Pokkaliibacter sp. MBI-7: one gene and its partner. The protein of the gene in region 1 interacts with the protein of each later gene in a pairwise test. Links are inferred from orthologs where the notes say so. Each region holds a gene or a part of one and is shown on either strand. Other genes may lie near its edges.

The links.
Region 2: the proteins of QCD60_RS28420 (region 1) and topA interact in binary tests that used the Escherichia coli proteins (3 or more experiments, as listed by UniProt). The link is inferred for Pokkaliibacter sp. MBI-7 from one-to-one orthologs.

The regions. Positions count from the first base shown.
Region 1 is NZ_JARVTG010000002.1:1,904,660-1,919,988, forward strand. The notes cover bases 10,682-13,438. They hold QCD60_RS28420 (YigZ family protein), read left to right. Parts: upstream 10,682-11,634; coding sequence 11,635-12,243; downstream 12,244-13,438. Other genes in these bases: QCD60_RS28415 (cation diffusion facilitator family transporter), read left to right, coding at 10,682-11,633; QCD60_RS28425 (MbcA/ParS/Xre antitoxin family protein), read left to right, coding at 12,440-12,676; QCD60_RS28430 (DeoR/GlpR family DNA-binding transcription regulator), read right to left, coding at 12,746-13,438. In the rest of the region: QCD60_RS28370 (Hpt domain-containing protein), read right to left, coding at 23-379; QCD60_RS28375 (hypothetical protein), read left to right, coding at 872-1,846; QCD60_RS28380 (ABC transporter permease), read right to left, coding at 1,966-2,937; QCD60_RS28385 (ABC transporter permease), read right to left, coding at 2,950-4,050; QCD60_RS28390 (ABC transporter ATP-binding protein), read right to left, coding at 4,047-5,636; QCD60_RS28395 (BMP family ABC transporter substrate-binding protein), read right to left, coding at 5,649-6,638; QCD60_RS28400 (HD-GYP domain-containing protein), read left to right, coding at 7,220-8,221; peptide-methionine (S)-S-oxide reductase MsrA, read left to right, coding at 8,498-9,127; recombination-associated protein RdgC, read left to right, coding at 9,371-10,276; more of QCD60_RS28415, read left to right, coding at 10,476-10,681; more of QCD60_RS28430, read right to left, coding at 13,439-13,522; ltnD (L-threonate dehydrogenase), read left to right, coding at 13,901-14,809; otnK (3-oxo-tetronate kinase), read left to right, coding at 14,815-15,329.
Region 2 is NZ_JARVTG010000002.1:1,502,078-1,517,807, reverse strand. Bases 6,918-10,075 are described here. They hold topA (type I DNA topoisomerase), read left to right. Parts: upstream 6,918-7,259; coding sequence 7,260-9,875; downstream 9,876-10,075. In the rest of the region: QCD60_RS26590 (DUF4198 domain-containing protein), read right to left, coding at 1-506; cobT (nicotinate-nucleotide--dimethylbenzimidazole phosphoribosyltransferase), read left to right, coding at 749-1,804; ATP-dependent RNA helicase HrpA, read left to right, coding at 1,904-5,839; QCD60_RS26575 (DUF1653 domain-containing protein), read left to right, coding at 5,851-6,117; QCD60_RS26570 (hypothetical protein), read right to left, coding at 6,198-6,857; QCD60_RS26560 (DUF6586 family protein), read left to right, coding at 10,096-10,617; QCD60_RS26555 (hypothetical protein), read left to right, coding at 10,757-11,032; QCD60_RS26550 (SulA-like leucine-rich domain-containing protein), read right to left, coding at 11,345-11,803; transcriptional repressor LexA, read right to left, coding at 11,807-12,442; ATP-dependent DNA helicase DinG, read left to right, coding at 12,630-14,750; ATP-dependent RNA helicase RhlB, read left to right, coding at 14,779-15,730. UniProt on the Escherichia coli protein: Releases the supercoiling and torsional tension of DNA, which is introduced during the DNA replication and transcription, by transiently cleaving and rejoining one strand of the DNA duplex.

The DNA of each region.
Region 1 (15,329 bases):
CCCTTGGTCAACCATGATGTCATTACGAGACGCTCGCCAGCCATTCGCTCACAGCAGCGGTAGTCAGCTCCAGCACCGGCGGCAGCCGTTTCATGACCACGTTAACAGCCATTAACTGACCACTTCGCGCGCTGGTTTCCATCTGCATGGCCATCTTGGCCAGCTGCTGAGCCCCGATACCAGCAGAACTACCTTTCAGATCATGTGCTACAAGCGTCGTCTGCGCAGTATCACCAGCACTCACGGCCTGCATCAACCTCTCTACCTTTCCGGGCAGGTCGTGCAAATATCCCTGTACGAACGCCTTCATCGTCGCGTTTGACGTATCTTCCGCTAACTCCAACAAGGGCGTTGGATCAAACACCTTGATCTCAGTCACTATGATTAACCTTATTAATGTGAAAGCCACTAGCCGCGCAAAGTATACTCGCCCCAAACCAGCACAGCACATCCATCACTCAATACTTGCGCCATAATTTCACGATTGCATGACTATCCACTAAAGCGGAACTGTTTTCCGGATGGATTGCCACTAACCTTGAGAAACACGACTCAGATGGAACAGATTGTCGATGTATAAAAAGACACCTGAGCTGGCAAAAGGTTACCTACTGTTACTGGTTAACAGATTGGCTTTTTCTTACGCTACGCCTACTTTTAAGTCTATACATAGCCATCTGAACACCTAGCTGATGCCAGCACACATGTACGTGGATATTGGCAAAAAGGCAGTTTTACAGGTAACAAGCCAGGAGCAAAGCTGACCAACCTTCCACTCAACTTGATGCAAGACGTGTACAACAATAACTCAAGGCCGGTGACTCTGCTGAATAGCGGTTACTGCAGGCAACGCAACACAGGATAACGCTCTATGGCCACCCACCAATCTTCAATATGCGTAGTGCTGGAAGACTCCAGCGGCGGCGGTGAGCACCTGGAAACCCGTCTGAAGATGCTTGCCGATCAATCCACTCTAGCCAGAGAGTGCTGGATTCAAACCAGTCAACAGGGCTCTGAACGCGCTCGCAATCTGCTGAGCAGTAAAAAATGGCCCTGGCCAATCACCATCGTTGAAGTTGAAGACAATCGATTAGCCCAGGCACGCAACAAAGCCATAGAAGAAACCCATTGCCAGTGGATCATCTTCTGGCAAGAAAATTTCATGTGGCAGCCCCATACTCTGGAGGCCATGACGACCGACAGTCACAGAGACTCTCCCGTCATGGTATTCAGCAACGTTGAGCTTAAAGGTGCTGGCCATACTCCCCAACCCACACTGTTTGAACACTGGCCCGGCTTCCGTCGCTTCTTTAACCATTCGCCCTGGCGTCCGATTTCACTGAAAGGCAGTGCTTTCCAGAGCCTGCTCGGAGAACCTGTATGCTGTGGGTCAGCCGTTCTGTACGCTGTTGAAATATTGAGGCGTAGTGGTGGCATCAGCGAGAACCTTCCCACCGAAGCACAGCTTTGGGACGCCTGCCTGAGACTCAGCCTGCAAGGGATAGTCAGTGCCACTCCCTACCCCTGGGTCAGCTGGCAGCAGTCAGGTACGGACAGCACGCTACCTTATATTCGTGCCTGTGAAGCAATTCATGAGCGCTATGCCGTGCAATTAGCCAGACTGCCCATGCTGATGAAACGTCGCGCCAAAGCAAGACTGGCACAAGCCTACAGTCACCTTTATCTGGCGTTGAAATGCCCGGGCCAGGCCATTGCTCACTTGCTGCGCGCTTCATATCAACTGCCTGAGAGACGCACCTGGCAAGGATGGCATGCAGCCTTCAGCCATCTCTGGCAACAGCTGCTCCCCCCACGCTATTCAGGTGGGCAGCACACACCGGCGTAATCGCACTGTTACCTGCCCCCGCACAAACAAAAACGGCGCCCCTTTCTGAAGGTTGCGCCGTTTTTCATCGTTGAGAATGTGCAGGTGATGTCAATGACTGACATCACCTGCACATAGCATTAACGCTCTTTGGTATAAGGCTCGCCAATTGCCTTAGGAGCGATGGCCTTGCCGATAAAGCCAGCTAGCAGTACCACCGTCAGGATATAAGGCAGTGACTCGATCAGCTGTACTGGCACCACGCCAATGCCAGGCACTTCAACCCCTTGCAGGCGAACCGCCACAGCATCAAGGAAGCCAAACAGCAGGCAAGCAAACATTACGGGCACAGGGCGCCACTTACCGAAGATCAGTGCTGCCAATGCCATATAGCCCTGACCAGCCGTCATATCACGGACAAACTGCGCATTCTGAGCCGTGGATATATAGGCGCCCGCCATTCCACACAGCACGCCATTGAGCATCAGCGCCCGGTAACGCAGCCAGGCAACGGAAATACCCGCGGTATCGACAGCCTTGGGGTTTTCACCCACAGCCCGCAGACGCAAGCCAAAACGACTACGATAGACAATCCACCAGACTACAGGCACGGCTGCGAACGCGATGTATACCAGAATGTTGTGCCCACTGATCAGCTCGTAGTACAACTCACCCAGCACAGGCACATTTTTGACAGCTTCAGCTCCGGGCAACACGATTTCCGTGAATCGTGCTGTATTTGGCAGATTGGGAGTCTGCCCGCCCTGATGGAACCACACCAGCCCCAGCACAATGGACAGGCCAGCAACCAGAATATTGATAGCCACCCCACTCACTACCTGATTACCCCGATGGGTGATACAGGCAAAGCCATGCAACATGGCCAGCGACCAGGAGACGACTATGGCTGCCGCCAGCCCCATCCAGGCAGAGTTAGCCAGGTAAGCAACGCAGGCAGCAGTAAAAGCACCTGCCAGCATCTTGCCTTCCAGACTGATATCCACCACACCGGAGCGCTCTGAGAACAACCCGGCCAACGCAGCCAGAATCAATGGCGCTGAGACCCTGACGGTCGCATCAAGGGTCAGCACCGCAATCACATAAAAATCCATGAGTGCTTCTCCTTATGCAGCCTTACTGGACAACAAACGCACCAGCAAAGGCCGATACATAAACTCCAGCGCACCGCAAAACAGAATGATCAGCCCCTGAATCATCACCACCATGTCACGGGTGATATTGGGCATATCAAACGCAAGCTCGGCGCCCCCCTGATAGAGCGCACCAAATAGCAAGCTGGCCAGAACGATTCCGACAGGATGATTGCGCCCCATCAATGCCACGGCGATACCGACGAATCCATAACCAGCACTGAAGTCCAGTAACAGACGGTGCTGCACACCCAGAATCTCGTTGACCCCAACCAGCCCGGCCAGAGCACCTGACAAGCACATGACCCAGATGATGACCTTGGCAGGCTTGATGCCGGCATACACCGCCGCGGTGCTATTGCTGCCCACCGTACGCAGCTCGTAACCCCAGCGCGTACGCCAGATCAGCAACCAGACCAGCACACAGCAAACCAGCGCCAGGAAAAAAGAGACGTTCAATGGTGACTCATCGAAGCTGATTCCCATTCCCGCAAGCATATTGTGGATAAAGGGTAGCCAGGCGACTTCTGCGAACTCCCGGCTGGAAGATGACATCTGACCCGGGTCTTTCAGCACATGGGACAGCAGATACACCATCAGTGACGATGCCAGAAAGTTAAACATGATCGTGGTGATGACCACATGACTACCGCGCCTGGCCTGCAGATAGCCGGGCAAAAAGGCCCAGGCCGCCCCGAAGAGCGCACTGGCAATCACTGCCAGCGGGATCAGAATCCAGGCAGGCAGATAGGCATCCAATGCCAGACAGGCCAATCCAGCCCCTAACCCGCCTATATAGGCCTGCCCCTCCCCACCGATATTGAACAGACCGGCATGAAAAGCTACGGCTACAGCCAGGCCAGTGAATATGAAGTTGGTAGTGTAATACAGGGTGTAACCGAACCCTTCCTGATAGCCAAATGCGCCATAAAGCATGATCTTGGCCGCTTCAATCGGGCTTTCACCGATCATCAGGAACACAATGCCAGTTACCAGAAACGCAGAAATAATATTCAGTGCAGGCAATAACGCCTTGTTCGCCCAACCAGGCAATGCACCAGCGGGTTGACTCATGCGCTCACCCCTTCTTGCTGAGCGTTAGCCATCAACAGACCCAGTGTCCGCTCATTGGCCTCAGAAGCGTTAACTTCACCAGTAATTTGGCCATCGCACATCACCAGAATGCGATCGCTGACCGACATGATCTCTTCCAGCTCCACCGATACCAGCAGAATGGCCTTGCCAGCGTCACGCATCGCTATGATGCGCTGGTGAATGAACTCGATGGCTCCAATATCCACACCCCGCGTCGGCTGACCGATCAGCAGCACTGCCGGATCGTGCTCCATTTCTCGCGCCAGAACGATTTTTTGCTGATTACCACCGGAGAAGTTGGCGGACTTGAGATGAGGATCACGCGGACGAATATCATAAGTCTCCGCCTTTTCCTTGTATGAGCTAAGAATCGCCTCCTGATTCATCAGCACTTTGCCATTGAATTCAGGGTAATGATGGTGACCGAGTATTGCCGACTCCTTGGCAGAGAAGGCCGTTACCACGCCCATTCGATGACGATCCTCAGGCACATGGGCCAATCCCAGTTCCCGCAGTTGAGCAGGATCCTTGGGTGACTCGGCAGAGATACTGGCGCCACCCAGGGTAATGGTACCGCTACCGACCGGAAGAATGCCTGACATGGCCTCAAGCAGTTCGCTCTGGCCGTTACCAGACACCCCGGCAATCCCTACCACCTCACCGGCGCGCAACTGGAAGCTGACGTCCTTGACCCGACGAACGCCCTGCGCATCATTAACACACAGGTGCGACACTTCCATCAGTACCTGACCGGCCTGAGCATCTGCCTTGTTTACCTGCAACAGCACCTTGCGTCCGACCATCAATTCGGCCAGCTCTTCCTTACTGGTTTGCCCCGTCAGGCGATGAGCCACCATTTCACCTGCGCGCATGACGGCAACCTGCGTGGTGGCATCGATAATCTCACGCAGTTTATGGGTAATCAGGATGACAGTAACGCCCTGTTCACGCAGCGAGAACAGAATGCGGAACAGTTCGTCAGTCTCCTGTGGCGTCAATACCCCGGTCGGCTCATCCAGTATCAGAATGCGCGCACCGCGATACAGCGCCTTGAGTATTTCTACCCGCTGCTGCAAACCCACAGACAACTCGCCAACAATGGCATCAGGATCCACTTCGAGATTGTACTCACGCCCCAGACGCAACAGCTCATTGCGCACGTGCTCGCGGCCCTGGCGCAGCAATGCTCCGCCCTCAGCTCCCAGCATGACGTTCTCTATAACGCTGAAGTTATCCACCAGCATGAAATGCTGATGCACCATACCGATACCCGCACGGATAGCATCCTGCGAGGAGCGAATGGTACAAACTTTGCCATCTACCTTGATTTGCCCTTCATCGGCTTCGTAAAAGCCGTAGATGATGCTCATCAGGGTCGACTTGCCTGCACCGTTCTCACCGACGATACCTTGAATGGTGCCGGCTGGTACGCTGAGGGAGATGTTCTTGTTGGCCTGCACGGCACCAAAGCGTTTGCTGATATTGATCAGCTCCAGTGCAGGCGGCGATGATGCCGCTGAAGCCGGGTCTTTCGACCCGGCCGGCTGTGAGGTATGCACAGTCATGAGATTAGCTGATTACTCGCAGGCGTTGTTGGACATGTAATCGTGAACTTTGATCTTGCCGGAGATGATGTCCTGCTGGATGGAATCCATCTTGGCTTTCATGTCGGCAGTGACCAGCTCCTTGTTGTACTCATCGTACGCCCAGGAAACGCCGTTTTCCGCCAGACCCAGTACTTTCACACCGGGTTTCCAGCTACCGTCAGCCACTTCCTTAATAGTGTTGTAGGCAGCTACGTCGACACTCTTGACCATGGAGGTCAACATGGTGCCGGGATGCAGATAGTTCTGGTTAGAGTCTACGCCGATGGCATACTTGCCTTCATCCTTGGCAGCCTGATAGACACCGATGCCGGTACCGCCTGCGGCAGCAAATACCACATCTGCGCCACGATCAAACTGACTCTTGGCCAGCTCACCACCTTTACCGGGGTTATTCCAGGCGGCTGGGGTTGAGCCCGTCATGTTCTGGAAGACTTCGATGCCGGGGTTAACAAACTTGGCACCCTGCTCGTAACCGCATTCGAACTTACGAATCAGGCCGATATCCATGCCACCAACAAAGCCGACTTTGCCAGTTTTGCTAGCCATGGCTGCCAACGCACCCACCAGGAAGGAACCTTCGTGCTCCTTGAATACGATGGATTCAACGTTAGGCTTGTCGACCACCATGTCGATAATGGCGAAGTGAGTATCGGGGAACTCGGTAGCAACCTTCTCAAGGGCATGGGCCTGATTGAAGCCTACCGCGATCACCGGATTACTACCACGCTTGGCCATGCGACGCAGGCCCTGTTCAATCTGGGAGTCGTTAGCAGGCTCGAACTCCTTGACCTCTGCACCCGTTTCGTCGGCGTAACGTTTGACACCCTTGGAAACCGCCTCGTTGAACGACTTGTCAAACTTACCGCCCATGTCATACACGACAGCAGGGCTAACGTCAGCTGCCTGCGCCCCGAAAGAAACGGTCATTGCAACAGCAGCAGCCATCAGAGTTCGTTTCATAGCTCACCTTCAAGCTTGAATAGTTATTAATAAAAGTAGCATCGAAATGTCGAAACAGCAGCTGAATGGCTTTCAGCTGCCGAAAGGGCGTCAATAGTAATGTCCGCCCGTTTTTAAGTAAAAAAAAACCGTCAGACTGGTTAAAAAACAATAGGCCAGCTTATCGTCATTCAGCCATTCAAAGTGCTCGCACTGAAAATACCTGTTTCCGACTGGCAGCAAGCGCCTGGCAAGAACCGCTCTCTGACAAATCAGCCGGGACAGATGCAACAACTTGGCCAAGTGGTCAAGAAATATAAAAATTCTTCCCAAACAATGCTTATCACCTACTCTCTTGCAATCGTTCTTGTGGTAGACCAAAAACAGTTAAGAGCTGGATAAAGACTAATTTGACCGTTTGGATACATTTTTGCTCACCCCCAGGAAAGACCGCACCAAAAGCAGGCAAACGTTTCGCTACACTTTTTCGGCGGCTGACCGCTAATAGATCTCAGACTAGGTGCTAACTGTTACGAAAAGTGATACATATAGCGACCTGACATTCATCTCGGTAACACCGTAATGCTCAAGGAGATACGACGTTGAGCAATGTTGCAGAGCCCACCACTGATGGCATCCCACCTGGTAAGGGCAAGCCGCGCGACTTTGAAGTCGAGCTGATCAGTGCCCGTGCCATTCACCAGAAAGCCGTCAATCTGCTACGCGGCGTTAGCCTCAATGTGCAAAATCAGGCGCCAGTTGATTACAGCGCAGTAGCCAACTGCTCCCAACTCATACAACGCTCCCTGGATCGCAATGCCGATGCGCTGATCTGTGTCGGTCGCCTGCGCAGCCCCGAAAACTACATTTATGAGCACTCTGTTAACGTCGCCATTCTGCTGGGCAATTTCGGTCTGTTTCTGGGAATGAAATCCTCCATGATCAGCGAACTGATCACCGGGGGGTTGCTCCATGATATTGGCATGATGCTGATCCCCCAGCGTATTCGCGATAAAACGGACAAACTGACCCCTGATGAATTTAAAGTTATTCGCCAGAGCCCGCTCTATTGCGAATCGCTACTGCGCGATTTACCCGATGTTTCTCCCTTGACCATGACGGTCGCTACCCAGAATTACGAGAATTTCGACGGCAGCGGTTATCCCTATGGACTGAAAGGCAAAAAAATCAGCCTGTACGGTCGTATGGCGGCAGTGGTCAACACCTATGATGCAATGACTGTCGATCGCTTTCACAAGGGAGCCCGCCCTCCGGCTGCGGTATTAAAGACCATTCTGCAGCTCAAGAACACGCGTTTCGATCCTGAAGTGGTAACCCGTTTCATCACCTGCATGGGCGTGTTCCCGGTCGGTTCTCTGGTTGAACTGCAAAGTGGAAAAATTGGCTTTGTGATGAAGCTTGCAGCCAAAACCCGCCAGCCTGCGGTGGTGCGCACCGTGTTTCATATCGGACGCAATGAGCATTTACCCCCGGAAGATATCTGGCTGGAGTCACGCCTCGGGGCACCACCCCAGGATGTCCTGCGCGGCCCATTTATACCGGGTGAAAAATTCCCCGCACTCGACTTCGAAATCTATATCTGACCCTCGACTAAGCCTGATCGCGCAATGGGATCAGGCTTCACACTGGCGCCGGCATTCAGTGAACAATGACAGAGAGATCAGCCTCAGAACCCTCCACCGGGTATTCTCAGCCTCCACTCCCCCTTTTACCCCCTTGATAGTTACTGAATCGTACCCACAATAAGGCTCTCGGCAGACTAACCTGCCCACGATCTGCCCTTCCAGCTCAGCGAAGTTCACGTGCGCCGCTGGCAAGGGTTGGATGCCCCTATTCAAAAGCAGTATGTAGAGGTTTGTATGCGTCAGAAGAAACTGGAAATGCCCACCGCCGAGGAAGCCCTTCCCGGCCGCGCGCAGTCGATGGCTGTCGCCGACAAGCACACCGTTCTGGGCAACCCGCTGAAAGCCCCCTTCCCTGAAGGCATGGAGTGCGCGCTATTTGGCCTGGGATGCTTCTGGGGGGCTGAACGTAAATTCTGGCAGCAACCCGGGGTATACAGCACCGCGGTTGGTTACGCGGGAGGCCTGACACCTAACCCCACCTATGACGAAGTCTGCACCGGCATGACGGGCCACAACGAAGTCGTACTGGTGGTGTTCGATCCACAGCAGACTTCCTATCAGAACCTGCTGAAAGTGTTCTGGGAAGTACACAACCCTACGCAAGGTATGCGTCAGGGCGGTGATATCGGTACTCAATACCGCTCCGGTATCTACACCTTGTCGGACGAGCAGCTGCAACAGGCACTGGATAGCCGTGAAGCCTTTGCCAGCAAACTGCAGGATGCAGGCTTTGGTGCCATCACCACCGAAATCATGCAGGCACCTGAGTTTTTCTATGCAGAAGACTATCACCAGCAGTATCTGGACAAGAATCCGCAGGGTTACTGTGGACTGGGTGGCACCGGGGTGACCTGCCCTATCTGATCTCCCAGCACCTCGGAACCCCCTCACCTCCCTGCATACCGTTCAATCACAGAACAGCCATCATCTTCCTGCTGAACAGAGCCGGAAGATGACTGGCAACTGCTCGCGTCATGAGTACAATAGGGTCCGCACAACTGGGCAAATATCCAGTTAAATGCCGATGAGACTCATTCCTTATCGCTGATTGCCATTCACTGCACCGGTGCCTGATGGATACCGGCATGACCACCAAGCGGGTGACTGATGCTATTTCGCAATTTGATCATTTATACCTTCAGCCAGCCTTTTGAGCTCGACGATGAGCAGTTGCATCAGGCCCTGGAAGCCCATCGGTTTCAGCCTTGCTCCAGCCAGGAACAGGAACAACTGGGCTGGGTCAGCCCGATGCAGAATGATCCTCAGGTGTTCAATCTGCAAAGCCAGGGCTTCTACCTGCTGAAAGCCAAACGTCAGGAAAAGTTGCTGCCAAGCCAGGTCGTCAACGAAAACCTGCAGGAGAAGCTGGAAAAGATCGAAGACGAACAAGGCCGCCGCCCCACGCGGAAAGAGCGGCAGGACCTGAAAGATCAGGTCATTCTTGAATTGCTACCTCGTGCCTTCAGCCGCCATCAGCATTTCTTTGTGTGCATTGCCCCTTCACAGGGATGGCTGGCCGTCGACACCGCCAGTTACGCCAAAGCAGAGCCTCTGCTTAATCTGTTGCGCGAAGGACTGGGCTCGCTGCCAGTGATTCCACCACGCGTCAAACAGGCACCACAGGCAGTCATGACCACCTGGCTGAACGACTTCAGCTCGTTGCCCGGCGATGTCACTGTCGGTGATGAGTGTGAACTGCGCGACCCGCAGGAAGACGGAGGCATCATCCGTGTGCGTCGTCAGGCGCTGGACAGCGAAGAGATACAGACACACCTTGATGCCGGCAAACAAGCCACGCGCCTCAGCCTGCACTGGCAGGACAGTTTGAGCTTCACCCTCTGTGATGACTTAAGCCTGAAGCGTCTGCAGGCCAGCGAGCGGTTGCAGGATGAGCTGGACAATAACCAGACCGATACCCTGGATCAGGAGCTGGATGCACTGTTCACCCTCAGCGCACTGGAACTGAACCGTCTGATTCCCGTGATGATCGAGTGGTTCGGCGGCAAAGAGTAATCGCACCCAGCTATCCACAGCCGCACACTGCTACGGCAACTGTACGACTGGCTGCCAAGTTACCCACAGAAAATGTGGATAACTGTGTTAGCAGGTCAGTTCAAGCAAGCAGTGGCGCGGCTCGTCTTAAACTGTCGCCAAAATACTCAGTCAGTTAGCGCTGTCACGGACCACCCATTCACAGAGAGATTGCCAATCCATGAACCCCACTCCGCAGGAAAAACATCAGACCCTGCAACGCGTGACCATTGTTGGCTCCGTTATCAATCTGGCACTGGGTATTGCCAAAATTTTGCTCGGCTGGATGTTCCGTTCCCATGCACTGCTGGCGGATGGTATCCATTCCCTGTCTGATCTGCTGTCGGACATTCTGGTGCTGGTACTGGGCAAGATTGCGCATCAGGGTCCGGATACCAATCACCCCTATGGTCACGAGCGCTTCGAGACCCTGGGTACCGTCTTACTCGGCATGATTCTCGGTGCGGTTGCCGGGGCACTGGGCTACGACAGTATCGTCCGCCTGTTCGGTCACAGCACACCGGCTCAGACCAGCTGGCTTACTCTCGCCATTACCCTGATTTCAATTCTGTCCAAGGAATGGCTGTATCACTACACCCTGAAAGCGGGAAAGCAGATCCGCTCAGATCTGCTGATCGCCAATGCCTGGCATCATCGCACCGACTCGCTGTCCTCCATCGTAGTTCTGGTAGCACTGGTTGGGAACTATGCAGGCCTCAGCTGGCTGGATCCTGTTGCCGCGCTGGTGGTGGCGTTCATGGTCGCCAGGATTGGCTGGGAGCTGACCTGGAGCAGTTTGCAGGAGCTGACCGACCGCGCCCTGCCTGAAGAGGAAACCGAGGCGATCATGCAGGCCATGAGTCAGGAACCGGGCATTAAGGATGTCCATGATTTGCGCAGCCGCAAAATGGGCAGCCATTATCTGGTGGATGTGCATCTGGTCGTCAGTGATGAGTTGTCTGCCGCCGAGGCCCATCACGTTGGATTACGCGCCACTCAGCGAGCGCGCAAAGCCTGTGCCGACATTCGCGACATTGTCTTTCACATTGATGTCAGTGCCGATGAACAGGGTCAGCTGCACCTCCCCAGCAGGCATGATGTGATGCAATGGCTGCGGCCCAGACTGCAGGAGCGCCAGCTACATCTACATCACCTCAAACTGTACTACCTGAACCGGCAAGTGCGTGTTGAGCTGTACTTCGACCATCACCAGCAAAGCACTACGCTTGAGCTGCAACAGGAACTGATTGCCGACCGCCCCGTCTGGCTGGAGGATATTCGCCTGTGGTTTACCCCTGCCGCCTCAGCATCCGACAAAAACCAGCAGGAAACTGACTGAGATGTCGGCAGCCTATTCGATACCGGCCGCACCGGTGACGGTCAGCAGCGACATCAAGCGCAGTGAATTTATCACCTGTATTGCCCATACACCCGGGCGCGAAGCGGTCATGGCTTTCATCCAGTCATGCCGTGAGGCCCACCCGAAAGCCAATCATCACTGCTACGCATTTATTGCTGGTGCTCCTTACGATGACACCAGCCACGGCAGCAGTGATGATGGCGAACCTGCCGGCAGCGCCGGTCGGCCGATGCTCAACGTACTCAGCCATTCAGGTATCGGAGAGATCACCGTCGTGGTTATTCGCTATTTCGGGGGGATCAAACTGGGCGTCGGTGGACTGGTCAGAGCCTACAGCCAGAGCACTCAGGACGGATTGAAAGAGCTGCTCCTCCAACAGTTCACCCCACGCTTCCCTCTCTGGCTGCGTTGTGACTACTCAACCCATGCCCAGTTACTGCGCCGCCTGCCTGAGTGGGATGCGAAAGTGGAACAGGAGCATTTTGCCGTGGACATCACCCTTTGCATGGCCGTCCCCTCAGCACTGCGTGATCAGGCATGTCAAAGCCTGCTGCAACTGGGTTGTCAGCTGTGTGATCCGCCCGCATAACAAGAGCGACAGACGTCACTGCCTTTGCTCAGAAGCGTATTTCAGATCCCGGTGACAAGGCAGACTTTGCTGGGCACGACGACTGGACTATGAAAAAAATGCATATCAATGCACGACAGCAGTAACGACATCGAGATGAGAGCTGATAAACTGCAAGGCGTTTAAAAAGTCACAACTCTTTTGAGGAGGAGTCCCTATGTCTGCCCTCACAACCAAAGATGTAGCCCAGCGCCTGCATCGCTACGACCTGGATGAACTGATTGATCGGGGTGCACAAATTTTTGGGGACAAAGAGCGATTCTTTCAGTGGATGCTGAATAGCCAGGACACCTTCAATGGTATTCGTCCGATCGACATTCTCGACAGTGAAGACGGCAAGGAAGAGCTGATCGATACACTGACCGTGCTTGAGAACGCGCACCAGTATGGCTGAGCAGTTCCACCTCTGAGTACCATAAGGCCGGCATTTCCGGCCTTTTCTGTTTTCGTGGTGGATGCCTCATTAATCTGCCGATTCAGTGACCACCACATGCAGCTTTGTTCCCTGCTGCTCCACAACCGACCTCGCCGACAGCGACAGATCACTGTCCGACACAATGGCATCCAGCTCTGACAGCGCGCATACCTTGAACGTCCCCACCTGACCGTACTTGGAAGAATCACTGACCAGTATGCTTTTCTGTGCAGCCCGCATGGCCGCCTGTTTAACCGGCACTTTGCTTTCACTGGGAGTGGACACACCACGACTGTCCCACGATGCCGTTGAGAGGAAGCATATATCCAGATTGAACTGCTCCAGCGTGCGAGCCGTCAGGGTGCCAACACAGGACTGATTATCCCGCGTCACCAGTCCACCGGTGTGATACAGCTCACACTCGGCAAACTCCGTCAGCAACGCTGCGATAGCAAAATCATTGGTCACTACCATGACATCAGGGCGCTGGCAAAGATGGCGCGCAATCTCCAGCGTCGTGGTGCCGGCATCAAGATAGATGCGGGCAGCAGGGCTAATCAGCGCTGCGGCGGCTTTGCCGATGCTGACTTTTTTGTGATGCTCCAGACCCTCTTTGGTCTTATGGGACGGCTCGGTGGTAATCAGCCTGCTGAGCTGAACACCACCCGACACCGATACCACCCGCCCCTGCGACTCCAGACTTTGTATATCCCGGCGCACGGTCATGTGAGACACCGCCAGCGTTTCAGTCAGCTCGGCAATGCTGATCACTTCTTTCTGAGTCAGCAGCGCAATGATCTTGCGCTGACGTTCTGCTGGTATCATGCCTGTTCTCAAACCTTCACATCAACGAGAAGGCAATATACCACCGAACCCCGGCAGCAAGGCGAGCGCTCTGGCTGTGAAATATTGTTATTTTCCCATTTATTCAGCCATCCAGAACAGATGTAGCATGTATCCGTGCTCATACAACGTGACAATTTAACTTTTAATCACATTAATTAGTTGCATTTAGTTAAAATCACGCAGTATTATCCTGCCTTATCAGGGCAATCTCAGCCAACTTAACAAAATATCACAGCCCAGTTCGTTCCCGTTGAGCTTGCATAAGGCCTTACTGATCCAACCCGCACCGCCCTGCCCATCCAGACAATGCGGGAACAGGATCAAACAGATCACCTACAACGATAACAAGGTAGCCTAATGACCACTTCTGCTTCTTCCGTCGGCGTCATCGGTCTCGGTTCCATGGGTATGGGAGCCGCACAATCCTGCATTCGCGCCGGTCTGCCTACCTATGGTTTTGACATCAATCCTGGCGCACTGGAGGCTTTGCATCATGCCGGTGCCAAAGCAGTAGCCGTTTCTGCCATAGAACTGGCCTCGCAGCTGGACTGTCTGGTCCTGCTGGTGGTCAATGCCGCTCAGGTCAATGCCATTCTGTTTGGTGAACAGGGCGTTGCCCCTCATCTGCGTCCCGGCACAGCAGTGATGATCTCCTCCACCATGTCGGCCGCCGATGCCATCGCCATTGAGCAACAACTAAATCAGTATCAACTGCTGATGCTGGATGCGCCGGTATCGGGCGGTGCAGCCAAAGCCGCCGCAGGCGCAATGACCGTCATGGCTTCCGGCAGTGACGAAGCCTTCGCCAGATTACAACCCGTACTGGATGCTGTTGCTGGCAAGGTCTACCGCATTGGTGATCAAATTGGTCTGGGGGCGACCGTCAAGGTGATTCACCAGCTACTGGCAGGTGTGCATATCGCCGCCGGTGCTGAAGCCATGGCCATGGCGGCCCGGGCGGGGATTCCGCTGGAGCTGATGTATGACGTGGTCACCAACGCCGCAGGCAACTCCTGGATGTTTGAGAACCGCATGAAGCATGTCGTCGATGGCGACTACACCCCGCTGTCAGCAGTCGATATCTTCGTCAAGGATCTGAATCTGGTAGCGGATACGGCCAAGGTCCTGAAGTTTCCGACGCCTCTTGCCTCTACAGCACTCAACATGTTCACCAGCGCCAGCAATGCAGGCTATGGTAAAGAAGATGACAGCGCCGTGATCAAGATCTTCGCTGGCATTGAGCTGCCTGGCGTCAGCAAGGAGTGAGCGGCATGATCACCTCTCAACGCTCCCCCATCAGACTCGGCGTCATCGCCGACGACTTCACCGGTGCCACCGATATTGCAGGCTTTCTGGTGCAGAATGGCGTCAGCACCGTGCAGCTGAGCGGCATTCCTGATGCCCCTGTCACCGTTGACGCTCAGGCCATTGTCATCAGCCTCAAGATTCGCTCCTGCCCTGCCACTCAGGCCGTCGATACAGCGCTGCAGGCCCACGAATGGTTACACAAAGCAGGCTGCAACCGTTTCTACTTCAAGTATTGCTCGACCTTCGACAGCACCGCTGCCGGGAACATTGGCCCTGTTACCGATGCCCTGCTGGATGCCTGTCAGCAGCCACTGGCGATTATTTGCCCGTCGCTACCGGTCAATGGACGGACGGTCTATCAGGGTCATCTGTTTGTATTTGATCAGCTCCTCAGTGAGTCAGGGATGCGCCATCACCCGGTGACCCCCATGACCGACAGCCATCTGGGCCGGGTCATTGAAGCGCAGGCGCGCGGTCA
Region 2 (15,730 bases), 410 kb from region 1 along the record:
ACCGATAGTTCGGCATACGGGACGGGCTCTCCATGACGCAGGACGACGCCCTGAAATACATTGCCAGCCCATAGTGCATAAGGGCGGCTCAGGGGTTGAATTTCCATCGGCATACCGACCAGTACGTCCCAGCCATTACCTGCACCGTAGGCGTCCACAATGACCTTTGCATACTGGCTGATCATTTTTTGCTCGGACGAATCCCAGTAAGGGGTTGGTACTATATAAAAGATATGATCACCTGGTGCTTTGACTTCGTAGTCCAAACTGAACGTTTGCGCACCGTCTTCTGTATTTGTCTGTAGTTTGTCAGTCAGAATGGTCCGACGGCCATTGGCAATCACACCGACTTCCTCCGGGTAATCCATCGGTAGCACTGGACCCATGTCCATCGGATGAGTAAAGCGAATGTCCAGATGCAGGTGGCGTTGCAATACGTCCTGCAAAATTGCCTGATCGGGGATGATCTCCTGAAACTGTGCCTGTGCCGAGACCGAAATCACCATGCCCGCTGCAATGCCTGCCCCCCATCGTATGAGGCGCTTGGATAATCCTAAGCAGCAGAGCTGTGTATTCATCGGCTGGCGTCCTTGGTAAGCATGCCGCAGATGGTAGGAACAGGGCTTGTGATGGTCAAGGGGCAAGTGGATTAATAACTGGACTCCCTGTATGGCATTGCTTATAACCTTGGACACTTTTTATACCACCTTCACGAAAGATGTCGGTCCCCGAGGCCAGAGGAGCGAAAGTGACTGATTACTGGTTTGAGCAGGCGAGTAAATCTCCCAAGCAGATCTTCAGGCAGCAGGCTGAAGCAAGGCAGGCCTGCCTTGCCAAGCCCCTTGGAAGCTTGGGAGAGCTTGAAAAAGTGGCAGTGTTGCTGGCGGCGATGCAGTCCACAGCCAGGCCTGCCATCGATCCTGTTCATATTACTGTCTTTGCAGCCGATCACGGTGTCATTGATGAGGGTATTTCGTCCTCCCATGAAAAGCTTACCAGAGAGCGTATCCGCATATTTTCACGTGGAGGTGCGGCGATCAGCATCCTTGCTCGGACTCAGGGGGCTCGTTTTGAGCTGGTCAACGTCGGGGCGCGTGGTCAGCTTGAACCTATGCAGGGCGTGTTGAATCGAGTTGTCAGGCAAGGTACAGCCAGTTTCGTTGATCAGGTGGCAATGCAGGAAGATGAATGCTTCAAGGCGATGGCGATTGGCCGAGACCGCGTTGATGCTGCATGGGAGTCCGGCTGCCGCTTATGGCTGGCGGGGGATATCGGCAGCGGTGCAACGTCTGCAGCCGCCGCCCTAGCCGCTGCCTGTCTGGGCCTGAAAGCCGAGCAGGTCTGTGGTGCTGGCAGTGGGCTGGATGAAGATGTGCTGGCGTTGAAGGTTTCCCGTGTCGCTGATGCACTCAGATACCATCAGATAACATCTGCCACTGCGCCGTTGAAGGTGCTGCAATGTCTGGGTGGACTGGAAATAGCGGCTCAAGTCGGGGGCTTTATCCGTTGTGCCCAGTTAGGTCTTCCTGCCATGGTGGATGGTGTGGTGGGTAGTGCTGCTGCCTTGCTGGCCGTTCGCATTCAGCCTGCTGTAAGACAATGGCTGATTTTCAGTCATGTCTCTGCCGAGCCTGCGCACGAGCCTCTTCTTGCGGCAATGGAAGCGAGGCCTTTGCTTAACCTCAATATTCGCCTGGGGGAGGGTAGTGGGGCGGCCATCGCTCTGGGGGTGCTGCGCCAGGCCTGTTTGTTACACAACGACATGGCCACAGTGGAAGAAATGGAGTGGGATTGGGCTGAATAGCGGGTTCTGTCATGCGTACTCGGAGCCCACAGCTGCATAGCCTTAGGCTCTCGCCTATAATGCCCAGCCCAAATCGACAGGTTAGGATACAGGTCTGTAGTGGAAAACCTATCATTTAATGAGCTGTACGACCGCCTCGCACATTGTACGCTCGCTGATGCGCGTCAATTGCGGCGAATATTGGGTGCTATTCGCAAAGCTCAGAAAGAGCAGCGGCCGTTTGACAAGCTGCTAGGACGCTTCGAGACGCTGGCTGAGAACTCTGCGGCTACCGTCGCTTCCCGCCTGGAACAACGCGTGGTTTTCAACTACGACGAGCAACTGCCTATTTGCCAGAAGCGCGATGAAATACTGAGATTGATTGATGGTCATCAGGTAGTCGTCATTGCAGGCGAAACGGGCTCAGGTAAAACCACACAGTTGCCCAAGCTGTGTCTTGAGTTGGGTCGTGGTGCCCGAGGTCGCATCGGCCACACTCAGCCAAGACGGCTGGCCGCTCGAGCAGTGGCTGCGCGTGTGGCAGAAGAACTGTCCGTGCCGCTGGGTGAGATGGTGGGTTATCAGGTCCGCTTCACTGATGAGTCAGTCGCCAGTACACGCATTAAACTCATGACCGATGGCATACTGCTGGCAGAAACCCAGCATGATCCACTCTTGGAACAATACGATACGCTGATTATCGATGAGGCTCATGAGCGGAGCCTCAACATCGACTTCCTGCTTGGTTACCTGTGCAGAATTCTGCCGAAGCGCCCTGACCTGAAAATCATTATCACCTCTGCAACTATCGATCTGCAGCGCTTTTCCCAGCACTTTGATAATTGCCCTGTGCTTGAGGTCTCTGGCCGAACCTACCCGGTCGAAGTGCGTTACCGTCCGCTGGTGGGCTGGTCTGACGATGATGAAGAGGCTGGTGATCGTGATCTGACGCAATACGAAGGTGTGTTGGAGGCGGTAGAAGAACTGGCGGAGTACGAGCGTCAGCAGCGCTTGCCGCTAGGTGACGTGCTGGTATTTCTCAGTGGGGAGCGAGAAATACGCGAAGCAGCTGAAGTGCTGCGCAAGGCTAATCTGCGTGATACCGAAGTACTGCCTCTCTATGCGCGTCTCTCTAATGCGGAACAGCAAAAAATGTTTCATCCTTCGGGGCGTGGCAGGCGTATTGTTCTTTCGACTAACGTGGCCGAAACCTCGTTAACAGTGCCGGGTATCCGCTATGTGATTGATACCGGTGTCGCGCGCATCAGTCGTTATAGCTATCGATCTAAAGTGCAACGCCTGCCGATTGAGCCCATTTCCCAGGCGAGCGCCAATCAGCGAAAAGGGCGTTGTGGGCGTCTTGGTCCTGGCGTCTGTATAAGGCTGTATAGCGAAGAGGACTTTATTTCGCGGCCCTTGTTTACCGATGCAGAAATTCTGAGGACTAATCTGGCGTCCGTCATTCTGCAGATGTTGTCGCTCAAGCTTGGCGATATCGAAGAGTTCCCTTTCCTTGAACGGCCCGACAGCCGCTTTGTGAATGATGGCTTCCGCCTGTTGCAAGAGCTGGGGGCGGTAGATAGCAGCCGAGAGCTGTCGGCTCTGGGGCGGCAGCTGGCCAGACTGCCAATCGATCCACAATTAGGTCGCATGATTCTTGCCGCAGCTGAGCGTAGCTCCCTGAGCGAAGCACTGATCATTGTGAGTGCCCTGACGGTACAGGATCCTCGCGAGCGTCCGACAGAGAAGCAGCAGGCCGCTGATGAAAGGCACCGGCAGTGGCAGCATGATGACTCGGACTTCCTCAGTTATGTGCAGTTATGGCAGGGCTATGAAGAGCAGCGTCAGGAGTTAAGCCAGAATCAGTTGCGCCAGTATTGTCGCAAGCAATTCCTTAACTATTTGCGCATGCGGGAGTGGCGTGATGTGCATCGCCAGCTGTATTTGCTGATCAAGGAGATGGGGCTGGCTCTCAACGCAGATCCGGCAAGCTACGAGGCGGTCCATCAATCATTGCTGACCGGGCTGTTGGGGAATATCGGCCAGAAAGCGGACGAGGGGGATTATCATGGTACCCGCAATCGTCGCTTTATGATCTTCCCCGGCTCTGCACTCTTCAAGAAAAAGCCTCGTTGGGTTGTTGTTGCCGAGCTGGTGGAAACCAGCAGGCTGTACGGTCGTTGTGCGGCCCGAATTGAGCCTGAATGGGTAGAACCGCTTGCAGAAGGCTTGCTCAAAGATGCCTATCTGGAGCCGCATTGGGAGCGCAAACGTGCAGAGGTAGTGGCCTATCAGCAGCGAACCTTGTTTGGGCTGATTATTGTCCCGAAACGCAAGGTCAGTTATAGCAAGGTAGATCAGGAAGTTAGCCAGACCCTGTTCGTTCGCGAGGCGCTGGTGAATGGTGACTATGATACGCGCGCACCTTTCTTCAGTCACAACCGGGATCTGCTTGACGAGGTAGAAACATTAGAGGCGAAGTCACGCCGTCGCGACATTCTGGTCGATGAAGAAACACTGTACGCGTTCTATCGCGAGAAGCTGGATGAGCTGGGTGGACAGCAGGTCGTTGGGGGGGCGTCGTTTGAGAGTTGGCGTAAGCGTGTTGAGCAGCGCGATCCTAAAGCACTGTTTCTGACCAAAGCCTATCTGATGAGACATCAGGCCGAAGGTGTCACTGAGGCTCAATATCCCGACGTTTTCCGCTGGCAGGGCATGGAGCTCCCGCTGAATTACCATTTTGATCCGGGGCATAAGCTCGATGGTGTCACGCTGGACGTGCCTGTGGCACTGCTGCGGCAGTTACCCGCGGAGCGCCTGCAGTGGCTGGTTCCAGGCATGCTGCGCGATAAGTGTATCGCCTTGCTGAAAGGTCTGCCTAAGCAGTTACGACGTAATTTCGTGCCTATCCCTGACTTTGTTGATGCCATGCTGGCATCATTGTCCTCTGCTGACGGTAGCTTGCTCGAAGCGATAACCCATCAGCTACGCCGCATGACGGGAGTGCTCGTGCCTGCAGAGGCCTGGCAGCTAGACGCCCTTGAGGCGCATCATTTATTTAACCTGCGTGTGCTGGATTCCAAGGGCAAAGATCTTGGCATGGGGCGTGATCTCGAGGCGCTATGCGAGCAGTTTGCCGGGCAGGTGCAGCAGCAAATGGCACGCATGCCCGTGGCGGAGCTGGAGCGGACGGGGTTGACTGACTGGCCAGAGGATGTCTCCTTGCCTGAGGAGATAACGCTGGAGCAGGCGGGGATAAAGTTGAAAGGTTATCCAGCCTGGCAGGATGCTGGCGATCAGCTTGAGGTGAAAGTTTTTGATCACCCTGATCTGGCCAGAGCATCCATGCGTTTGGGGTTGTTGCGACTCTACCGGCTACGTCTGGCTCAACAAGTTAAGTATCTGCAGAAAAATATGCCTAAACTGAATCAGTCGGCTCTGTTCTTTGTGGCGGTAGGGCGGAAGGAAGAGCTGGTGGATGATGTTATTAATGCTGCTTTTGAACAGGTGTTTCTGCACGATAAAGATTGGCCGCGTACACGAGAAACCTTTGAGCTTGGCCTTGATGCAGGGCGAAATCAGGTTGTGGCGGCTGCCAATGAGCTGGCGGAGCTGGTGGCTGCCATATTGGAAAGTCGAAATCGTGTAGCAAAATTCCTGCAGGGCAAGGTCAATCTGGCCTGGGCTCTGATACTTTCGGATGTGAAGCAGCAGCTTGAAAATTTGGTATACAAAGGGTTCGTGTCTGCAACGCCTTTGCAGCATTTGAGGCGCATGAGTCTATACATGCGTGGTATTGAGCTAAGGCTGGAGCGTTTTCAGAATCATCTAGGCAAGGAAATGGCCGCCAGTCAGGAACTGCAGGCGTACTGGATGCAATACACTGAACGCAGGTCTGCTCATGAAAAACAGGGGATCGTGGATCCCAGTCTCGAAGCATTTCGCTGGATGCTGGAAGAATATCGGATTTCGTTATTCGCTCAGAATCTGGGAACATTGCAGCCTGTATCTGCAAAACGGCTGAACAAACTGTGGGAACAGGTACGACGTGCCTAAGGAGCAAAGCAGTGAGTGATGAACAGCAACCTGTTGTCCAGCCAGGATTCTACCTGCACTTCAAGGGCGGGCGGTATCAGGTGTTGGAGGTGGTGCGGCACACGGAGACTGAAGAGTGGATGGTGCTCTACAGGGCGTTATACGGAGAACGTGGCTTATGGGTAAGGCCGGTAAGCAGTTTCTGTGACAGCGTCGATGTGCTTGGCGAAATCGTTCCTCGCTTCTCCTTGCAGAAGGCGGGTTCCGGTTTGAGTGACAGCGAAGAGAGCGGGCAGTAAGTTAAGTACGCTGACTCACTGTACTTCTCTCGGCAGTGAGCCTGAATTTGCGCTGATGGGGCGCATGAAGCGGAGCCATATCAGGAAGCGGGATGGCTATAGGGGTTGGCCAGATACTGGTCAACCTTCTGCGTGCGCTCCTGACGTTCTTCGTCATGCATCACGGTACGGGCAATCATCGCCTTGGCATGCTTGAGGTGTGTGACACCCTCCTGATAATGACGTTGCTCCAGTGCCTTAATACCCTGTTGCGTGTGGGCGTCAATCTCAATGACGTTATGCACGTAGGAGAGTTGATGAATGCTTTCATCCAGCTGATGAGCGCTCAGCATGTTCTCTCCTCTCATCTGGCGAAGTGTGCGCATTACGTACTTTATATATTTTTGTGCCCGAACGATCGATCGGTCAGTGGCGGGTACCTGGTAAACGCCCTGCTGACTGCGTAGAGCCTCTTGCTCCTCGATAAGATCGTTAAGGTACGCTTCATCGGGTTTTACTTCTTTCATTTGTGTCAGCAGGCTGATATGGAAGTCGATGAGGTAGTTCCAGATCAAAGGGGGCATGATCAGGTGTTGAATGGCACTTTGAATTTCCTGAAGAAATTCAGTTCTGCTGCGTAATGCTCCAAACCGCTGTTCAATTGCCAGCATTGCCTGTTCACGCTTATAGGCCAGGTGGCTGACGAACAGTGAAGCGATCAGTACCAGCAGTAGTGCAGCGATAACAACGGTAAGCCACATAGAACATCGATCCAGGTAAATAACTCGAGATAGGATTGTACTTAATTTTGCTTTTGCTTCACGACTTATGCTGAAGTGTTTCCACTATCTACGCGAGTGATGAGTTGATTGGTAATAAAGGTCAGTAAGCAAATATCACACACGTGGTTGCGCAATCATTGCCGTTGGAGTGAAGGCGGCAGTAGTAAAAACTGCAGCTATCTTTGATACCGGCAAAACTGGTTACGTGCTGTACTGATACTGTCCTTAAATAAGATAAAACTTGACAAGGCGTTTTTGAGGTCGTTATAAGTGCCGCGCAAGACGTCGTATGAATTAGGCTTGATCCGCAATGCGCCTGCATCGTATTGCCTGGTTATGGGTTGTGGCTGTCACCCACCTGAAAGGGGTTTTTAAGGGGTTATGGGTAAAGTATTAGTAATTGTCGAGTCACCTGCCAAAGCCAAGACAATCAACAAGTACCTTGGGCCGGAGTATGTGGTTAAGTCCAGTGTGGGGCACATTCGTGATTTGCCTACCAGTGGTAGTGGCAAGACCGTAGACCCCAAGCAACGTGCTCAAGAGGCTGCGAAGACCAGAAAGATGTCAGCGGCTGAGAAAACTGTCTACAAAACCAAAAAGGCACATGAGCAGCTGGTTGCTCGGATGGGCGTCGATCCTGACAACAACTGGGACGCCCATTATGAAGTGTTGCCAGGCAAAGAGAAGGTAGTAGACGAGCTCAAACGCCTTGCTAAAGACGCTGAAGCTATCTATCTGGCAACGGACTTGGATCGCGAAGGGGAGGCTATTGCCTGGCACCTGATGGAGTCCATTGGCGGCAATCCTGACCGCTATCGTCGCGTAGTCTTCAACGAAATTACCAAGAATGCCATTCGCCAGGCTTTTACCAACCCTGGAAGCCTGGATATGAGTCGCGTGAACGCTCAGCAAGCGCGGCGTTTCCTTGATCGGGTTGTGGGCTACATGGTTTCTCCATTGCTGTGGGCCAAAATTGCACGAGGACTGTCTGCAGGCCGTGTGCAGTCTGTAGCAGTGCGCCTTATCGTTGAGCGTGAACGTGAAATTCGTGCCTTCATCCCTGAAGAGTACTGGGAGGTTGCTGCGGATCTGAAACAGAACAAAGATCAGGTGCGCTTTCAGGTGGTCAGACAGTCTGGGGAGGCGTTCCGCCCTGTCAGTCGTGGTCAGGTTGATAAGATTCTGGCATCCCTTGGAGCTTCACAGTTCAATCTTACAGAGCGTGAGGACAAGCCAACCCAGTCCAAGCCGGGAGCGCCATTTATCACTTCTACTCTCCAACAGGCAGCGAGTACGCGTCTTGGCTTTGGGGTGAAAAAGACCATGATGCTGGCTCAGCGTTTGTATGAAGCCGGTTACATAACCTACATGCGTACAGATTCTACGAACCTGTCAGCAGAGGCTGTTGCGGGATGTCGCGACTATATTCTCAGTCAGCTTGGTAGCGAATATTTGCCAGAAACAGCGAATGTTTACTCAAGTAAGGAAGGTGCTCAGGAGGCCCATGAAGCCATACGTCCTTCCGACGTAAATCTCAAGGCAACTCAGCTTGCTGGTATGGATCGTGATGCAGAGCGCTTGTATGACCTGATTTGGCGTCAGTTCGTTGCTTGTCAGATGGTGCCAGCTAAGTACCTTAGTTCAACACTGACGGTAGTGGCGGGCGAGTTTGAATTAAAAGCTAAAGGCCGGATTCTGAAATTTGACGGCTACACCCGTGTTCTGCCTGCCGCAGGCAAAAAAGAAGAAGATGTCATTCTGCCGGACTTGCAGACTGGATCGGTCATGACGTTGCAGGAGCTGTTGCCAAGCCAGCATTTCACCAAGCCAGCACCTCGATTTACTGAAGCAAGCCTGGTCAAGGAGCTGGAGAAGCGGGGGATTGGTCGCCCATCCACTTATGCTTCTATTATTTCCACCATTCAGGAACGGGGTTATGTAGAAGTACAGAATCGTCGCTTCTATGCGGAAAAGATCGGGGATATTGTCACCGATCGTCTGGTAGAGAACTTTCCCGACTTACTTGATTACGGCTTCACGGCCAAGATGGAAGAGCGTCTGGACGATGTGGCGACCGGAAGGGAAGACTGGCGTACGCTATTGAATGTGTTCTATCGTGAGTTCTCAGCCAAACTGGATGCGGCCAACGATGATGATGGCGGTATGCGTGCTAATGCACCGACTGAGACGGATATTCCCTGCCCTAAATGCGGTCGTCCAATGATGATTCGGACAGGTACCACAGGTGTTTTTCTGGGCTGCTCAGGCTATAACCTGCCACCAAAAGAGCGCTGTAAGGGAACTATCAATTTGGTTCCTGGTGATGAGGTGGTCAGCTTAGAAGGGGATGACGAAGAGGAATCCCGTCTGCTGCGTAATAAAAAGCGTTGTCATTTATGTGGTACGGCGATGGAGAGTTACCTCATAGATGCTGATCGCAAGCTCCATGTGTGTGGTAATAATCCGGACTGCATTGGATTTGATGTCGAAAAAGGTCAATTCAAGCTCAAGGGATACGATGGTCCACTGATCGAGTGTGATAAGTGCGGCGCTGATATGCAGCTAAAAACGGGTCGATTCGGCAAGTATTTTGGGTGTACCAGCGAGAGTTGTGGTAACACTCGTAAGCTTCTGAAAAGTGGTGAAGCTGCGCCCCCCAAGATGGAACCTGTCTCAATGCCTGAGATTCGCTGCCAAAAGGTAGATGATCACTACGTACTGCGTGATGGCGCGACCGGATTATTCCTGGCGGCCAGTCAGTTCCCCAAAAATAGAGAAACTCGTGCCCCATTTATCCACGAGTTGCTACCGCATAAGGATGAAATCGATTCTAAATACCATTTCCTGTTAGATGCACCTGTAAAAGATCCGAATGGTAATCCCGCAATGGTTCGCTTTAGTCGCAAAGCTAAAGAGCAATATGTCATGACAGAAGTTGAAGGGAAGGCCACCGGGTGGAAAGCACACTATAAGGATGGTCACTGGGTAGTGGGCTAGTTGAAACTGCGGTGTGGAAACATGTCGGTTTCGGTTCATGCCTGTTTGAGTTTTTAAACTCGTTGATGGGGCGACTTTGTTGAGGCTGGGTCGACCCTCAATTTATTAGTACTGCCTACTTATAATATCCTTGGTAGGGTTTCGCTATATTCTTCATGACAAGTTTCTAGTGCTTCCCTCTCTCTATTACCATCTAACGTCATAAGTTGAGGTCGTGATCATGAGCCCGCTCTATGCCAGCAGGACCAATAAGAAATTATATTTTGCACGTCTGCATCTGGATGCTCTTGTCCAGGCTGGTAATTCTACGAGTTGGGATAAACACGCTTTAATCGAGTCATTTCATGAATCCGTTTTGTTTCATCTCTACGGTGCTTATCATGCCTTTCTGAGGGAGATTGCTCAGGGCTATAAGCTCCCAGCGGAGCAGGTAAGATCTGCTTTGGATTTGCATGATTTACTCGAGCAGCGAGGTTATGAAGGGCCAGAGTATGCTTATATTCAGCAGTTACTGGGTGAGTCAGATAGCTGGTTAAGTATGCTCATTGCTGAATATCAAGGCTGCTGGCGTGCGGTTGATAAGGCTGCTACAGATCAGCCTTCCAGCAGTTCCGAAATACACATCGTCCAGCTGTCAGCCAATCACGCTGAAGACGGGTACAGATACGAGCAGTTAGCAACATGGTTGCAGGCATTGAAGGCGTTGGTTGAGCAGGGGCGCGAGCAGCTCGCTGAGTGGTAAGGTTGGTCGTATTTGCTCATAGCCTTGAGGTTATGGTCCTGGCTGTTGCGGCTTACAGAGCGTTGGTTTTCCTAAGATTCAGTCTCACCGTTTAATAGACTCAATGAATGGGTGAGCTTCATGTTGGAGTTTTGGATAAGTGAGTGAGAAGTTAGCCAGCTTGCTGGAAAATACAAAAGTATTGGAAATTGTTGAGCTGGAAAATGGGGAAATGTTGCTGCAGCTTCATGATGAAGATGAGGTTTTACCTCTAATCAAACTTCAGGTAGTGAGTGAGATGCGTGATTTTCTGGGTGAGCAATACCTGGAAATGGCCAGAGGAATGTTGTCATCAGGCGTACAAGCGTTGACTGAGAAGTTAGCGGAAAGGCAGTCTGCAGAAGTTGATTCGGAAGCGCCTCGCATATTGCATTAAGGTCGGAGCGGCTAAGCGCTTTGTGACGGGCTTGGTGGCTTGTTTGCTGAAGAGCTGTGCAGAATTAGATAGTGCCTCTATGCTGGCTAAGCCCACTGCCAAACATATGAGGCTTTTTAACTAGTTAAAGACGTCACTTATTTATTCTCATAAATCATCAAGCTAACGTCTAAGTTACTGATGAGTCTTACGTGGCATGCTTTTCATTAGGTTATGTGACATGCATCGCTCAGAACGAATCCATCTGTCCGAGTCACCGTCTTCAGTTGTCATTAAATGCCATTCACACGTTTATACAGGTGTTTAGCTGATTTAACGGGTGCGAATCAAAATGCAATGGCTGTCACCATCAAGAGCTGCTTGCTCCAAACCTTCATATTCCGCTGATGAAATTTCCTTTTCCGGCCAGTTGACAACAAGGTGGCAGTTTCCTTGGCGCAATGCTCGACGACTAAGATTGTAGACGTCATGGCCGCGACATGGTTTCAGCAGAATGCATTTGTTGAGGTCGATACCGACTGTGAGCAGCCAGTCCTTTTCCAGATTATTCGGGGGAGCTACCCAGGTAAACCAGCGGTCATCCACATTAAGCTGTGCCAGCATCGGCAGCAACCATAGTTCTTTGCCATCTCTCTGCTGATTTACCACGACTTCAGTTATACCTGCTTGGTTATGATTACCAGAGTATTCTGTGGTAGGTGGTAACGTCCGGATGTTGGCAATATGGTCTAGCTGCAATATTGAAGTGGCACGAGTATGGGATGACAGCATGGTTTAATTTCCTCTGCGAATGACGCCTACACCTAAACCTTCGATCACCAGTTCTTCAGTGGTGAGGTCTAACTCTATGGGAGAAAAGTCTGGGTTTTCAGCAATGAGTTGTACTGAGTGTCCATTGCGCTCAAAACGCTTTACGGTCACATCATCACCAATTCGAGCTACAACGATCTGCCCATTGCGGACATCCTGAGTGCGATGTACTGCGAGTAGATCACCATCAAGAATTCCAGCATCGCGCATGCTCATACCTTGAACGCGTAACAAGTAATCTGCTTTGGGGGAAAAGAAATCAGGTGGGACCTGGCAACGGTCAGATATATGTTCCTGAGCAAGAATAGGGCTGCCCGCTGCGACGCGACCGACTATAGGTAAGCCAGTCTCTTCCTCGGTTGAGGATTCATCATTGGCAGAGCCTGAATCGCTTGGAATGCGAATGCCGCGTGAGGCGCCAGCGATAATTTCGATTGCGCCTTTTCGAGCCAGGGCTTTCAGGTGCTCTTCTGCCGCGTTAGGAGAACGGAAGCCAAGCTCTCGTGCCAGGTCGGCGCGCGTTGGAGGAAAGCCAGTGCTTTCAATATACCGGCGAATGCACTCAAGAACTTCTGATTGGCGATGCGTTAGCTTAATCATTGTGATTTTATCTGTCTGTTTATACAGTATCTGTGATTATATACAGTCATCTCATGTTGTAAATCCAAAAGATGAAAATCTGACCAGCTCTGTTGGCTTGTAGTAGCACTGGTGGCAACGGACATACAAAGGGATTACCTATACAATGCTGGCGGAATGAGCCAGTCAGAATTGCGGAAGATGTTGCATGTTAGAAGAAAGCCATAAAGAGGCTATCCAGCAAGCCTATCGAGCTTATCTAGGGGCAAAATCTCTTCGACCCAGGCTTGGTCAGAGGCAGATGATTGGAACTATTGCGCGTACTTTTGGAGAGATCGAGCAAGATTCTGAGCATAACCGCATTGGTGGTCGGCACCTTTGCGTTATAGAGGCGGGCACTGGAACAGGGAAGACAGTCGCCTACTTGCTTGCTACCCTGCCGCTGGCAAAAGTATGGAAAAAGCAGGTTGTTGTATCTACTGCAACAGTTGCTCTGCAGGAGCAGATAACGCAAAAAGATCTGCCGGACTTGAAAGCTAATGGTGGTATGCAGTTTTCCTACGCTCTGGCGAAAGGCAGGGGGCGCTATCTCTGTCCAAGTAAGCTGGAGCGTCTGACAGGAGCGACAAGCGACCCGACGTTGGCATTGTTTGAACAGGATGCTCTGAACAATAAAGATGCAGAGGGTGAGGATTGGCAAAGTCTGATGCAGGTCTGGTCATCTGGTCAATGGAACGGTGACAAAGATAATTTACCCAACCCGTTGCCAGACAGCAGTTGGAGTAAGCTCACGACTGATCATCAGCAATGCACTCGCCATCGTTGCCAGTTTTTTAGTCAGTGTCCATTTTATCGTGCCCGACAGGAGCTTGAGGACGCAGATTGTATCGTCGCAAATCATGACTTGGTGCTGGCAGATCTCTCCTTGGGAGGGGGGGTCATTTTACCTGCTCCAGCCAAGACCATTTATGTATTTGATGAAGGCCATCATTTGCCTGACAAGGCGCTTGGGCACTTTACTTTTGCGATGGCTGTGCGCTCAACCGATCGATGGTTGAAGCAGCTGAACAAAAATATGGCATCAATGGCTGCGCAGTTAAGACTGACAGGCGATATGGTCAAGGCTGTGGAGCAGATTCCTTCCGAAGTGAGAACCCTTGAGCAGGGTTTGCTATACCTTAATGAATTGATTGGCAGCACTGTTACGTGGGGTGATGATAGCGAGTACAGCTCTAATGTATACCGTTTTGCTGAGGGGCGTGTGCCGGAAGAGCTGCGTGGCTTATGTGATCAGTTACGGCAAGGTTGGGGCGCACTGCAAAGTCTCGTTGATAAACTGAGTCGCGGCATTCAGCAGGCGATGGGTGGGGAATATCCTGATATATCTGCCAAGGAAGCTGAGGCCTGGTTCCCTATCATTGGGCAGATGCTTGCGCGTATTCAGGAGGCTCGGGCGCTGTGCACGAGTTACAGCGAGCATGATGCAGAAGGCGCTGTGCCATTGGCTCGGTGGGCAGAGAAGCTCGACTATCAGGATATATTGGATACTAATTTATGCTCCAGTCCGATACTGGCGGCAGAGCGTTTACGTCAGGTGCTGTGGAATAGATGTTTTGGCGCTGTAATATGCTCAGCAACATTAACAGCATTAAACAGGTTTGATCGCATTATGATGCGCGCCGGCTTGCCAAGTGATGCAGCTTATGAGCGAGTGCAGAGCCCATTTAATCATGGTGATGCTGCTGAGCTGTGGGTTCCTCTCATGCGTAATGAACCTACGCGAGCGCAGGAGCATACCGCCGAGCTGGTCGAGTGGCTGAAGCAAAACCTCAACCTGAATGAAGGGTCGCTAGTGCTATTCAGCTCTCGCAGGCAAATGGAAGAGGTGCTGGAAAAAATCGGCAAGCCCTGGGCTGATCTGATCCTTGCCCAAGGTACTTACAGCAAGCAGGAAGTCTTGAGGTTACATCGCGAAAACCTGGATGAGGGGCGAGGTAGTATTTTATTTGGGTTAGCTTCTTTCGCAGAAGGTATTGATCTGCCGGGAAAATACCTGACTCATGTTATCATTGCCAAAATTCCGTTTGCGGTGCCTGATAGCCCTGTTGAGGCTGGCCTGGCTGAATGGATTGAAAAGCGGGGTGGCAACCCCTTCATGGAGATCAGTATGCCTGATGCCAGTATTCGACTTGTGCAGGCTGCGGGAAGGCTCTTGCGCTCGGAGCAGGATACTGGCCGTATTACATTGCTTGATCGCCGGGTTGTCTCCAAAAGATACGGAAAGGCATTGCTGGATTCACTGCCCCCATTTCGTCGTCGAATAGATTAATGAATTAGTGCCTACCAGAGAGGATTTGATGCAAGAAAACAACGTGCGTGAGGCTGAAAAGCTCGACAGTGGGGCTGTGACCCAGTCTGAAGGCGAACGTGACCGTGGCGAGCGAAAGGCGTCTGGTCGTTCTAGTTCTCGTGGTCGTAATAACAAGTCTCGTCGACGTACGGATGGACGACGTAAACCCGCTTCAGAGCGTCTTGACCAGCGTGATGGTGACGAGAGCGACTCTGAGATAGAGGCCCTCTCTGCGTCAGATGATCAGCAAGAGAAAGCTGGCAATGCTCCCCGTCGTGCCAAGAATGGAACACGACGCAGTTCGCGAGATATTGAATCTCGTAACTCTTGGAGTCCTGCCGAGTTTGAGGTTTATCCAGCAGAAGGTAAGGTGCGATTTCATGATCTGAATCTGCCAGATGATGTGCTGCATGCAGTGGCTGAGCTGGGGTATGAGTATTGTAGCCCCATACAGGCCAAAACATTGCCCTTTAGCCTTCAGGGACGGGATATAACCGGTAAAGCCCAAACGGGTACAGGTAAGACCGCTGCTTTTCTTGTCAGCATTATTACCGACCTGATTGACTTCCCGTTAGATGTCGCATTGCCAAATGGAACTCCGCGTGCGCTGATACTGGCACCTACACGTGAGCTGGTAATGCAGATTGCCAAAGACGCTGTAGCACTGTCACGATTTACTGATTTGAATGTTGTCAGCATTCTTGGCGGTATGGATTTCGAGAAGCAACGTGAGCAGTTGATCGGTGAGAGAATCGATATTCTGGTTGCTACGCCAGGTCGACTGATCGACTTTATTGGCCGCGGTAATGTCAATCTGCGAGATGTTGAAGTGCTGGTTCTGGATGAAGCCGATCGCATGCTGAGCATGGGCTTTATTCCTGATGTGCGTCGCATTATTCGTCAGACTCCCCGTACGGGTGATCGGCAGACGTTACTGTTCAGTGCCACCTATTCGGGTG